One region of the Agrobacterium vacciniicorymbosi genome, then DNA from elsewhere that is predicted to be linked to it. Evidence: riboswitches for the same ligand, from Rfam matches in the RefSeq annotation. Region 1 holds a riboswitch; each other region holds the start of a gene.
What was found. A riboswitch is a leader RNA that binds a small molecule or an ion and turns the genes downstream of it on or off. The one in region 1 is predicted to bind cobalamin.
Positions count from the first base shown of each region.

Region 1 (3,269 bases):
CTGTATTTTCGTGCGGTGGATTTTTTCCATCACGAATATGATGTCGGCCCAGGCGATCTGCTCGCTGGAGAGCGGGTTTTCGGCATCGTTGTTGGTACCGGCAGAAGAGACTTCGATTCGGGGCCAGTTTGCGAAGACTTGTTCGGCGGTAGGGCTACGCAGCTTGTTCTGGCTGCAGACAAACAGGATGTTCTTCAAGCAGCTAACCTTTTCAAGATGCGCAGGGTTTTAGATGTGCCCGCTCCAGCTGGATTTGACAGCTGGTATGATGCCTTTTCTACCCAGGAAATCCGTGACATGCCGATAAGTTTGGTTATGATCTTAAGTTGTATAAAGAGGATAATCCATGAGCGTTACGGTTGATAGCTCCGAGTCCAGCAAGCGCAGCATTTTTGTCGTTCTTGGACAGGTGGTTTTGATTTCGGTTGTGGCCATGATTGGCTGGAATATTGCGATGCCGGGGCTCGATCCTGCGTTCATGGAAGCGCAGTCGAGGAATGGTCTTCCCTCGCAGCTCTCGATTCTAGCGTTGGGGGTGGGCTCTATTCTGACGGCGTTTGCGCTGGGGCAGATCGTTCGCCTCTTTGTTCCGCGTCTGGAAAACAGCGTGGCGCTGGTCGTGGTTGAGAATATCCTCGCACTGGTTTTGGCCGTGTCGCAGGCTTCTGGCATTGCGCAGATGGTATCGACCATGGGTTTTCTGGCTGATGCCAGTTCCTTTGGCGTGGCGGTCATCGTCGCGTCGCTGGTTGGCGGTGTGGCCGTACTTCTGTTCTTGTCGCGATTTGTCGTTCTACCAAGTCTCGTCGCCGGTTTCTGGATTTTGTGGCTTCTGCCCGCGCTGATGACGCTGCCATCTCAGCTGTCTTCGTCTTTTGAAATGTTGCGAGTTGGCGCTGTCGGCGGCTCGCAGTTTCTGTTGGCAATCGGCATCATTGCTGTCGCGGTCGGCCTGGTGGTCTTTGCCATACGTGCCGTGCTGGGCAATCAGGATAAGAAGGCGGCTACGGGTTCGATACGCTGGATGAATGTGGTCGTTTGGCCTCCCTTGCTTGCGGCAACTGCCAGCAGCTATGTCCTGATGCCGCTGGCCTTTCTGGCGCCGGATTCGCTGCCGGACGCACAGTGGCTGAGGGTTTATGTTTTCGCCGTGACGGCCGTCTTGATTCCCGTTTTCGTTTTTGGCTACCGCCGTTTCTTCGCGAATAGGGGCGTGATCTTACCCCTGACCACAATGCTGATTCTTGCTGCGGTTCAGATCGTTCTGGTGGTTGGCGGAGCCTTTGCAACCGAGCAGATCATGTTGCCACTTCCTTTTAGTGGCACGACCCTGCTGGTCCTGGTCGCCGTGATCTATGCCCTCATTGACGCGCTACGCGCACCCTCGACGCATTAGTCAGGGTGCCAAAAGGCCCTCAACGGGCAGGCGTACTCAACGCCTCTTCCGCCTAGCCTCAACGTTTTCCCCATCTCATTTCTCACAAATCGCAATAAGTCTTGACGGGAAATTAACCTAGTCTACTATATGTAGTGTTCTAGGTTCCTTCGAGTCGCAAGACTTGTGAGGCTAAGATGGGAATACGGTGCGTTCATGATGAGCGTTCAAAAGCCGTAGCTGCCCCCGCAACTGTAAGCGGTGAGTGTCTGTTCCAAAATGCCACTGGGTCATGTCGATCCGGGAAGGTGGGATAGATACGTTGATCCGTGAGCCAGGAGACCTGCCTAGAGCGATTACGTCAACGGGCGGGGTGTCCGGGAGCTATTACGTCTGTTGCGGCATGGAGCCGCGCGTGTCGTGTTCCCGAATGTCCTGCATGAGCTGCTTCGGGGTGAAGTCCATGTCCAGTTTGTTTTTCTTGTCCAGTGCCTTTTCGCGAAGGTGTTCAACACTCGTGTGACTGTCTGCGGGTGGCGTAAGCCGTTCCCGATAGTCTGCGTCTGCCAGATGACGTCGCATCTTTTGTGAGGTGCGGTGCCTGTCGGCCTGTGTTCGCTTCCATTGCCATGTCGTCCACGCGCTTCGTCCGGTTGCGCGTTCGCTCTCGCTTGTCCAATCCCAAGAGGAAATCATGACCATTACCGTCTACAGCAAACCCGCCTGCGTCCAATGCACTGCCACCACCCGCGCGCTGGACCGTCAGGGCATCGATTACAGGATTGTCGATGTCTCCGAGGATGCTGATGCCTATGCGCTGGTGCAGGGGCTGGGCTACCGCCAGGTGCCTGTGGTTATTGCCGGTGAACAGCACTGGGCAGGCTTCCGTCCGGATATGATCGGCGCTCTTGCCTGAGCCTATAGCCGCCTCGCTCCAGCAGGGCGTGCAGCGTTCAGCCAGCCGGGGATGTGATGGGCCTGATCGTTTATTATTCCAGCCGTTCGGAAAATACCCATCGCTTTGTCGAAAAGCTGGGTGTGCGGGCTTTGCGTCTGCCGCTTTCGGCAGATGAGGACGCGCCCGAGGTGGACGGGCCTTACGTGCTGCTGACGCCCACCTATGGCGGCGGAGGGCTGAAGGGGGCGGTGCCCAAGCCCGTGATTCATTTTCTCAACAGTGTTGCCAACCGCAGTCTCATCCATGGCGTCATCGCCGCGGGTAACACGAATTTCGGCGCGGCCTTCGCCTCGGCGGGAGACATCGTATCGCGCAAATGCGCGGTGCCGTTTCTCTATCGCTTCGAGCTTCTAGGCACGCCCGAAGATGTCGCCAATGTCAAACATGGATTGGAACGATTTTGGATACGTTGACCACCATCTCCCCCAAGCCCTCGCAGGGTCATGCGGTGAAATCCACTGAACCGACGCTGGATTACCACGCGTTGAACGCCATGCTGAATCTCTATGATGAGGATGGGCACATTCAGTTCGAAAAGGACCGCATGGCGGCCCGGCAGTATTTTCTGCAACATGTGAACCAGAATACGGTGTTCTTCCATAACCTGCGGGAAAAGCTCGATTATCTGGTCAGTGAGGGATATTACGAGCAACAGGTGCTCGATCAGTATTCCTTCAACTTCGTGCGTGATCTCTTCGATTACGCCTATGCGAAGAAGTTTCGCTTCCCGACCTTCCTCGGCGCGTTCAAATATTACACCAGCTACACGCTGAAAACCTTTGACGGAAAACGCTATCTGGAGCGCTACGAAGACCGCATCTGCATGGTGGCGTTTACGCTGGCGCAGGGCAACGAGCAGCTGGCGCGCGATCTTGTGGACGAGATCATTTCCGGGCGTTTCCAGCCCGCGACGCCGACCTTCCTCAATGCGGGCAA
Region 1 covers NZ_JBETMF010000009.1:65,478-68,746, forward strand. Annotated here, with positions in the region: gene ABUK73_RS15185 (low molecular weight protein tyrosine phosphatase family protein) at 1-198, opposite strand, end outside; gene ABUK73_RS15190 (hypothetical protein) at 347-1,396, shown strand; cobalamin riboswitch at 1,521-1,740, shown strand; gene ABUK73_RS15195 (hypothetical protein) at 1,763-2,071, opposite strand; gene nrdH (glutaredoxin-like protein NrdH) at 2,070-2,291, shown strand; gene nrdI (class Ib ribonucleoside-diphosphate reductase assembly flavoprotein NrdI) at 2,348-2,746, shown strand; gene nrdE (class 1b ribonucleoside-diphosphate reductase subunit alpha) at 2,734-3,269, shown strand, end outside.

Region 2 (3,269 bases), on a different contig from region 1:
CCGCATGCACGGCGGCGACATCGGTCGCGGCCAGTGAGTTGGTAAGAACGCTGACTTTGACACCTTCGGCGGAGAGGCGTGACAATGTTTCCACGCCTTTCAGGCCGGGAATGAAATAGGGCGAGGTGATGCTCAGCTTTTTCTCGGTCTCTTCCATCACCGGCAGCAGCGTTTCCATCAGGAAGTTGTGGCCGCTGCGGCGTTTTCCGGCAGCTTTCTCCGGCGGGTCGGCAACCACCTGCGCACTTTCCACCCAGTGCAGATTGTCGGACATCAGGAAATTGCCGGAATGGTGCTGGCTTTCCACTTGCGCCAGATAAGGCCGCGCGGCATTGCCGGAGGCCAGAACATCCATGCGGCGACGCAGCTTGGCGAGCTTGCTGGGGCGCCGCGCCAAAAGCGAGCGCACAGGAACGGCGACCGCACTGTTCCAGTAATCGTCGAAGATTTCTTCTGCTTGCGCGATGCAATCGCCATGAGCGATCACATCGAAATCGCGGAAATTCGCCTGTTCCGCTGCATCGAAATAGGCGTCACCAATATTGCGCCCGCCAACGATCAACACCCGGCCGTCAGCAATCCAGGCCTTGTTGTGCATACGACGATTGACGCTGCGAAACCGCAACAGCAGTTCCAGCCCGCGCCGGAAGACGTTCTCCCGAGCCTTGGTGGGGTTGAACAGTCGCAATTCGATGTTGGGGTGGCTGTCGATGGCGTGGAAGGCGCGATCCGAAATGGACACGCCGAGATCGTCCAGCAGAAGACGGACGCGCACGCCACGGTCTGCCGCGGCGATGACTTCGCGCATCATCAATTGCCCGGTCAGATCGGCATTCCACATGTAATACATGAGATCAAGGCTGCGCCCGGCGGCGCGGGCGGCTTCTACCCGCGCTGCAAACGCACCGAGATTGGACTGGATAAGAGACAGTGCATTACGTTCTGCATGGGCGTTCTGGAGATCGGTCCAGTGACGGTCGAGCGGTGTTGCGTCCGGCTCCTTCCGCAAAGCTGCGGAGGCGATTTTGATGATGATTTTGTCACGATGGCGAGAAGCGAGGGCGATACCCGCGACAAGGACGACCACGATTGAGATGGCGAAGGCTACAATGGCAGTCACAATTATGGTTTCACTCGCGTCGGTTCCCTGTCCCGGATATTGCCTGTCGTATCAATGGATTTCAATATTCCGCTTGTCGGCTTCTTCCTTGATGATGTCTTCCACCATCTGCCGTTTCAAGGCGGGGTCACCCAACAGATAATCTTCTGCAAGTTCAAAAATGGATTTCGGGCTTTCCTTGTGGGTGAGCGTATCGAGATCCTGGCCGATCTGTTGGCGAAGTTCGCTATAGTGGTCCATATTGGTTCTCCATTTGCGAAGAGAATGCGCGGGGCGGGCAGCGGTTCCGGTCCTCATGGAAATGAAGCGGGGCTCTTGCGTCGCGATGCTCTGGCGGTCATAAAGCAGCCAGTCAGGTGCCTGCTTTCAAGCGGGAGAATCGGGAACGCGGTGAAAGCCCGCGACGTGCCCAACGCTGTAAGGTGGACGCGGATTGCCATAGACCACTGAGAAATCGGGAAGGCGGCAATGCGCGGACGAAGCCAAGTCAGAAGACCGGCCTGATGCCATAGACCGAACCGCATGGACGGCGGCAGGTTGTTGATGGGTGGGATGCTTTCGGCGTCCGACCTGTGCATTGTTGGGGATTGACGATGCGGCCCGATGAGTTTCAGAACGCGCTGGTAAAATCGTGCGAGTTTTCAGACAGCGACAAGCAGGCGGTCTACCGCGCCATAGAAACGCGCCGCGATGTGCGCGACCAGTTTCTGCCCGATCCGTTGCCGGAAGAACTGGTGGAACGCCTGCTCAAGGCCGCACATTCCGCCCCCTCGGTCGGCTTCATGCAGCCATGGAATTTCACGCTCGTCACCGATGCTGATGTCAAAGAGCGCGTATGGCAGGCCTTCTCCCGCGCCAATGCCGAAGCCGCCGAGATGTTCGGGCAGGAGCAACAAGCGCTTTACCGCAGTCTGAAGCTAGAAGGCATTCGCAAGGCTCCACTGTCCATCTGCGTGACCTGCGATCCGACGCGCGGCGGCCATGTCGTTCTCGGCCGCACCCACAATCCACGCATGGATGTCTACTCCACCGTCTGCGCGGTGCAGAACCTGTGGCTTGCAGCACGCGCCGAAGGCATAGGCGTCGGTTGGGTCAGCATTTTTCACGATGCCGATATTCGCGACATCCTCGCTATTCCACCGCACATCGAAATCGTCGCATGGCTCTGTGTCGGGCGGGTCGATACGCTTTACGGCGAGCCGGAACTGGCCGTCAAAGGCTGGCGGCAGCGGCTGCCGCTGGAGGAGCTGGTGTTTCGGGATAAATGGGGCGCTAGTTAAGGCGGAAGCGCTCTAAATCAACCGCAGACCCTTGAAGCTGACATGCCCATCCTTGCCGATGATGATGTGGTCATGCACGGCAATGCCAAGCGGCTTGGCCGTATCGATGATGGTTTTGGTCATATCGATGTCAGCGCGGGACGGGGTCGGATCGCCGCTGGGATGGTTGTGGACGAGGATGATGGCGGTGGAGGACAGCTCCAGCGCTCGGCGCACCACCTCACGCGGATAGACCGGCGTATGATCAACCGTGCCGTGGCCCTGCACTTCATCAGCAATCAGCACATTGCGCTTGTCTAGGAAGAGGATGCGAAACTGTTCGCGGGCTTCATGCGCCATGGCGGCGTGGCAATAATCGATGACGGATGACCAGGAGCCCAGAACCTGCTTGTTGCGGATTTCGCTTTTCAGCATGCGCTGGGACACAGACGCGATAAGCTTGAGATCGAGCGCCACCGCTTCGCCAACGCCTTTCACTTCCTGAAGCAGAGCAATCGGCGCACCCATGACACCGCCGAAGGTGCCGAAGCGTGCGATCAGCGCCTTTGCGATCGGCTTGGTGTCTCTTCGTGGAATAAGCCGGAATAGCAGAAGCTCCAGCAGCTCGTAATCGGCCAGCGCCGCATCGCCATTGTCGCGATATTTGGCGCGCAGACGCTCGCGGTGGCCGTGGTAATGCGCCATGTCGCCGTCTGGAGATGGCGTCGGCGTGGCCTTCATTTTCATCTTTTTGGAGACTTGCCGAGGTTCGGCAAAGAAGCCGCGTTCGTCCATATCTTCGGCAAGGCCGCCGATCACCTTGTCCGCGCCGTCTTCGGAGTTGAACGTTGTCGTTTGATCGGCGGGATGTTTGGCCATCGGCATTGTTC
Region 2 covers NZ_JBETMF010000001.1:379,039-382,307, reverse strand. Annotated here, with positions in the region: gene ABUK73_RS01975 (phospholipase D family protein) at 1-1,120, opposite strand, end outside; gene ABUK73_RS01970 (hypothetical protein) at 1,172-1,360, opposite strand; cobalamin riboswitch at 1,458-1,638, shown strand; gene bluB (5,6-dimethylbenzimidazole synthase) at 1,714-2,400, shown strand; gene radC (RadC family protein) at 2,413-3,258, opposite strand.
Region 2: it holds a riboswitch for cobalamin, as region 1 does, so the genes downstream of both, bluB (5,6-dimethylbenzimidazole synthase) here and nrdH (glutaredoxin-like protein NrdH) in region 1, are expected to answer to the same signal.

Region 3 (3,269 bases), on a different contig from region 1:
TCCCCTACGCATCCTATGCGCGGATGACGCCGCAGGACATCAACGACCTTTTCGCCTATCTGAAAACACTGCCCGCCAGCGCCAATGATGCGCCCGGCCACGATCTGCCATTCCCCTTCAACATCCGCCTCAGCCTCGGCGGCTGGAAGTTCCTGTATTTCGATAAGGGCCAGCCGCGCGTGGAACTCGCCAATGCGGATGCAGAGGTCGTGCGCGGCCAATATCTGGTAGAAGGCCCCGGCCATTGCGGCGAATGTCACACCCCGCGTGATGCGCTGGGCGGTTTCCTGAAAGACCAGTGGCTGGCCGGTGGCCCGAACCCGGAAGGCGAGGGGCGCATTCCCGATATCACGCCCGGGTCGCAGGCTATCGGCTCATGGACGAAAGCCGATATCGCCAACTACCTCGAAACCGGCTTCACCCCGGACTTCGACAGCGCGGGCGGCTCCATGGTCAAGGTCCAGCAGAACATGGCACACCTGACAGCCGAAGACCGCAACGCCATTGCGGCCTATCTCAAGGCGGTACCGTCGCGGTAACTATCTGCTCTTAGTCCGTGGGCATCACATAAAGGCTTACCGGTGCCCAGCTTATGTCGATATCGATCTTGGAATGGAAAGGACCCCATCCATTGTTTTGGGTGAGTTTCATCGAGAGGTCGCCAGACTGCTGAAAGAGTCCTACGCAGTGCGCGCTTACTTGCTTTGCGGATGCAATAAATTGTCTTGATCGGTCAGCAAGATTACCAGTTAGCACGACCTTAACCTCAAAAAGCTCGCCACTTGGTGAAACGCTAATTTCGAAGTCGCCTTTGTTTCCGAGTCGGTCATACTTTCCGTTTGCACGTAGCTCGTTACTCACAAAAGTCGCCAACAGACCGGTTCCGACGGAAATATGATTAGATCCAATTTCCATCTTTTCGTTGAGATTTCGTCCGACCCGGAAACCGCCGGAACTAGGATTTACTGATACAAAGTCCACCATCTGACACGTCCTTTTAAGTTGTTGTTCACATGCAAATACAATCTAAAGTTTCTTAATTTTTAGAAAACAATTATTGCGTTTTTTGCGGATATTGACTCTGCATAGCCAAAGGCCTGATAACAGGAGTGTGATGGTCTTTCCGGGTTCGCTCGGAAAGTGAAAAGGGAATACGATAGGAGCGAGCATTCGCTCTCATTCGTGGCTGCCCCCGCAACTGTGAACGGAGAGCCTGAAAACAAAGACCACTGATCTGGCAAGCCCGGATCGGGAAGGTGTTTTCAAGGTAACGACCCGTGAGCCAGGAGACCTGCCATTGCGTGAAGTGTCGTCAATACCGGCGGGGTGTCCGGGCAAGCACGGTTGGCAGGTCGGGTCCTCCCGCCTTTAAAACCATGTGTCTCTTTCCCCGTGGTGAATGTTGAATGCGGTCGTGCGGCGTTTGATCAGAACAGCGCCCATCCGCACAGGAAAGGGTCACCATGTCTATCCAGCAGAATACGGCGTCATCTGCCGTCTCATCCAAAACATCGAAAATCGCGCAATCGCTGACGGCAGCCGCACTCGGCCTGTTCATCGTCGGCTTCGTGGGCTTTTCGCATGTCGAAGCCGTGCACAATGCGGCGCATGACACGCGCCATGCCAACGCTTTCCCTTGCCATTGAGGGGAGATGAACCATGCCATTTTTCCGAAATATCGTCTTTTCCGCCGTTCTGGTGGGGCTGATTGCCGGTCTCGCCGTCAGCGCCATGCAGGCCATTGGCACCACGCCGCTCATCCTTCAGGCGGAAACCTTTGAGAGCGCCGGTGGCGAAGCGGCCCCCGCCCACAGCCATGATGCGGCAACACCCGCGGACCATCACCATGATACAGAAGCATGGGCGCCTGCCGATGGTTTCGAGCGCAATGCCTACACCATCGCCGCCAATGTGCTGACGGCAATCGGTTATGCGCTGGTGCTGACAGCGCTGATTTCGCTGCGCAGCACGCAGGGCGGCTGGCGTGAGGGCCTGTTCTGGGGTCTTGCCGGTTTTGCCGCTGTCATGCTCGCCCCGATGATCGGCCTGCCGCCGGAACTGCCGGGCAGCCCGGCTGCTGCGCTTGAAGCACGGCAGATCTGGTGGATCGCAACCGTTGCCGCAACGGCTGGCGGCATTGCGCTGCTGGCCTTCAAACGGGGCGAACCATGGGCGATCATCCTCGCTTTGGTGCTAATCGTCGCGCCGCATGTCGTCGGCGCCCCGCTGCCGCCGGAAGGCGAACATGCGCTGGCACCTCTGCCCCTGGAGCGCCGCTTCGTTGTGCTGGCAACGGTAACAAGTTTCGTGTTCTGGCTCATCCTCGGTTCGTTGAGCGGGTTGTTCCTCAAGCGTTTCGAGACGGCCAAGTAACATGACGCAAGCTAGGGAAAACGCAGTGGAATGGAGTGATGAGCTTCAAGCCCTGCGTTTTTCCGTCCCCGGTCATGGCGCGCTCTGCGCCATGCATCGGCTCGCCTTCAAGGCGCTTCTGCCGCAAGAGCCGGGCAGGGAGGCCTGCATCAGATTTTTCGCGGAAAACCACCAGGCCTTTATCAGCGCCGCCACCGCCAAGATCACCCGGCTGGCTCTACCCTTCGACCGCAGCCTGCACATCAACAGCCGCGATCTCAGGCGGGCGATGACACATGCACTTCCCGAAGGTCCGGTGCGCTCCTGCCGCGTGCTCGATCGGGGCTAGGCGGATATCAACGCTATCCCGCCAGCCCCTTCGCCACATCGGCCAGCGTGACTTGTGAAAACCGGCTGCGCAACAGTTGCTCGGCCTCATCGAACACGCCCTTCAGTGTCGCGTTGACCGCCTGCTCAATGTGACATCCCGGCATGTCATAGGCAGGTCCAACAGCGAAGATGGATGGCTCGCCAACGGCGCAGTAGATATCGAAAAGCGTCAGTTGGTCGAGAGGGCGAGCCAGCCGCCAGCCGCCGCCATGGCCTTTTTCCGATAGCACGAAACCCTCATCGCGCAGGCCCGCCATCGTGCGGCGGATAACGACGGGGTTGGCGTCCAGCATCTGCGCGATCATCTCCGATGTCATCGCCCCATCGTGCTTATCCATGTGGATCAAAACATGCAGCATGCGCGAAAGCCGACTGTCCTGCCTCATCCTCAAATTCCTTCTGCAAATCGCGTCGATCTATAGCACGATTGCCTCATGATACAAATGAAGTGCCATGACTATTGACTCTACACAATCACGACACTTATGTTGTTGCGAGAAAAGGAGCCAGCCATGAACGACACGATC
Region 3 covers NZ_JBETMF010000002.1:220,366-223,634, forward strand. Annotated here, with positions in the region: gene ABUK73_RS04280 (cytochrome c) at 1-539, shown strand, start outside; gene ABUK73_RS04285 (hypothetical protein) at 550-984, opposite strand; cobalamin riboswitch at 1,099-1,313, shown strand; gene ABUK73_RS04290 (CbtB domain-containing protein) at 1,464-1,646, shown strand; gene ABUK73_RS04295 (CbtA family protein) at 1,660-2,373, shown strand; gene ABUK73_RS04300 (hypothetical protein) at 2,375-2,701, shown strand; gene ABUK73_RS04305 (RrF2 family transcriptional regulator) at 2,715-3,128, opposite strand; gene ABUK73_RS04310 (NAD(P)/FAD-dependent oxidoreductase) at 3,255-3,269, shown strand, end outside.
Region 3: it holds a riboswitch for cobalamin, as region 1 does, so the genes downstream of both, ABUK73_RS04290 (CbtB domain-containing protein) here and nrdH (glutaredoxin-like protein NrdH) in region 1, are expected to answer to the same signal.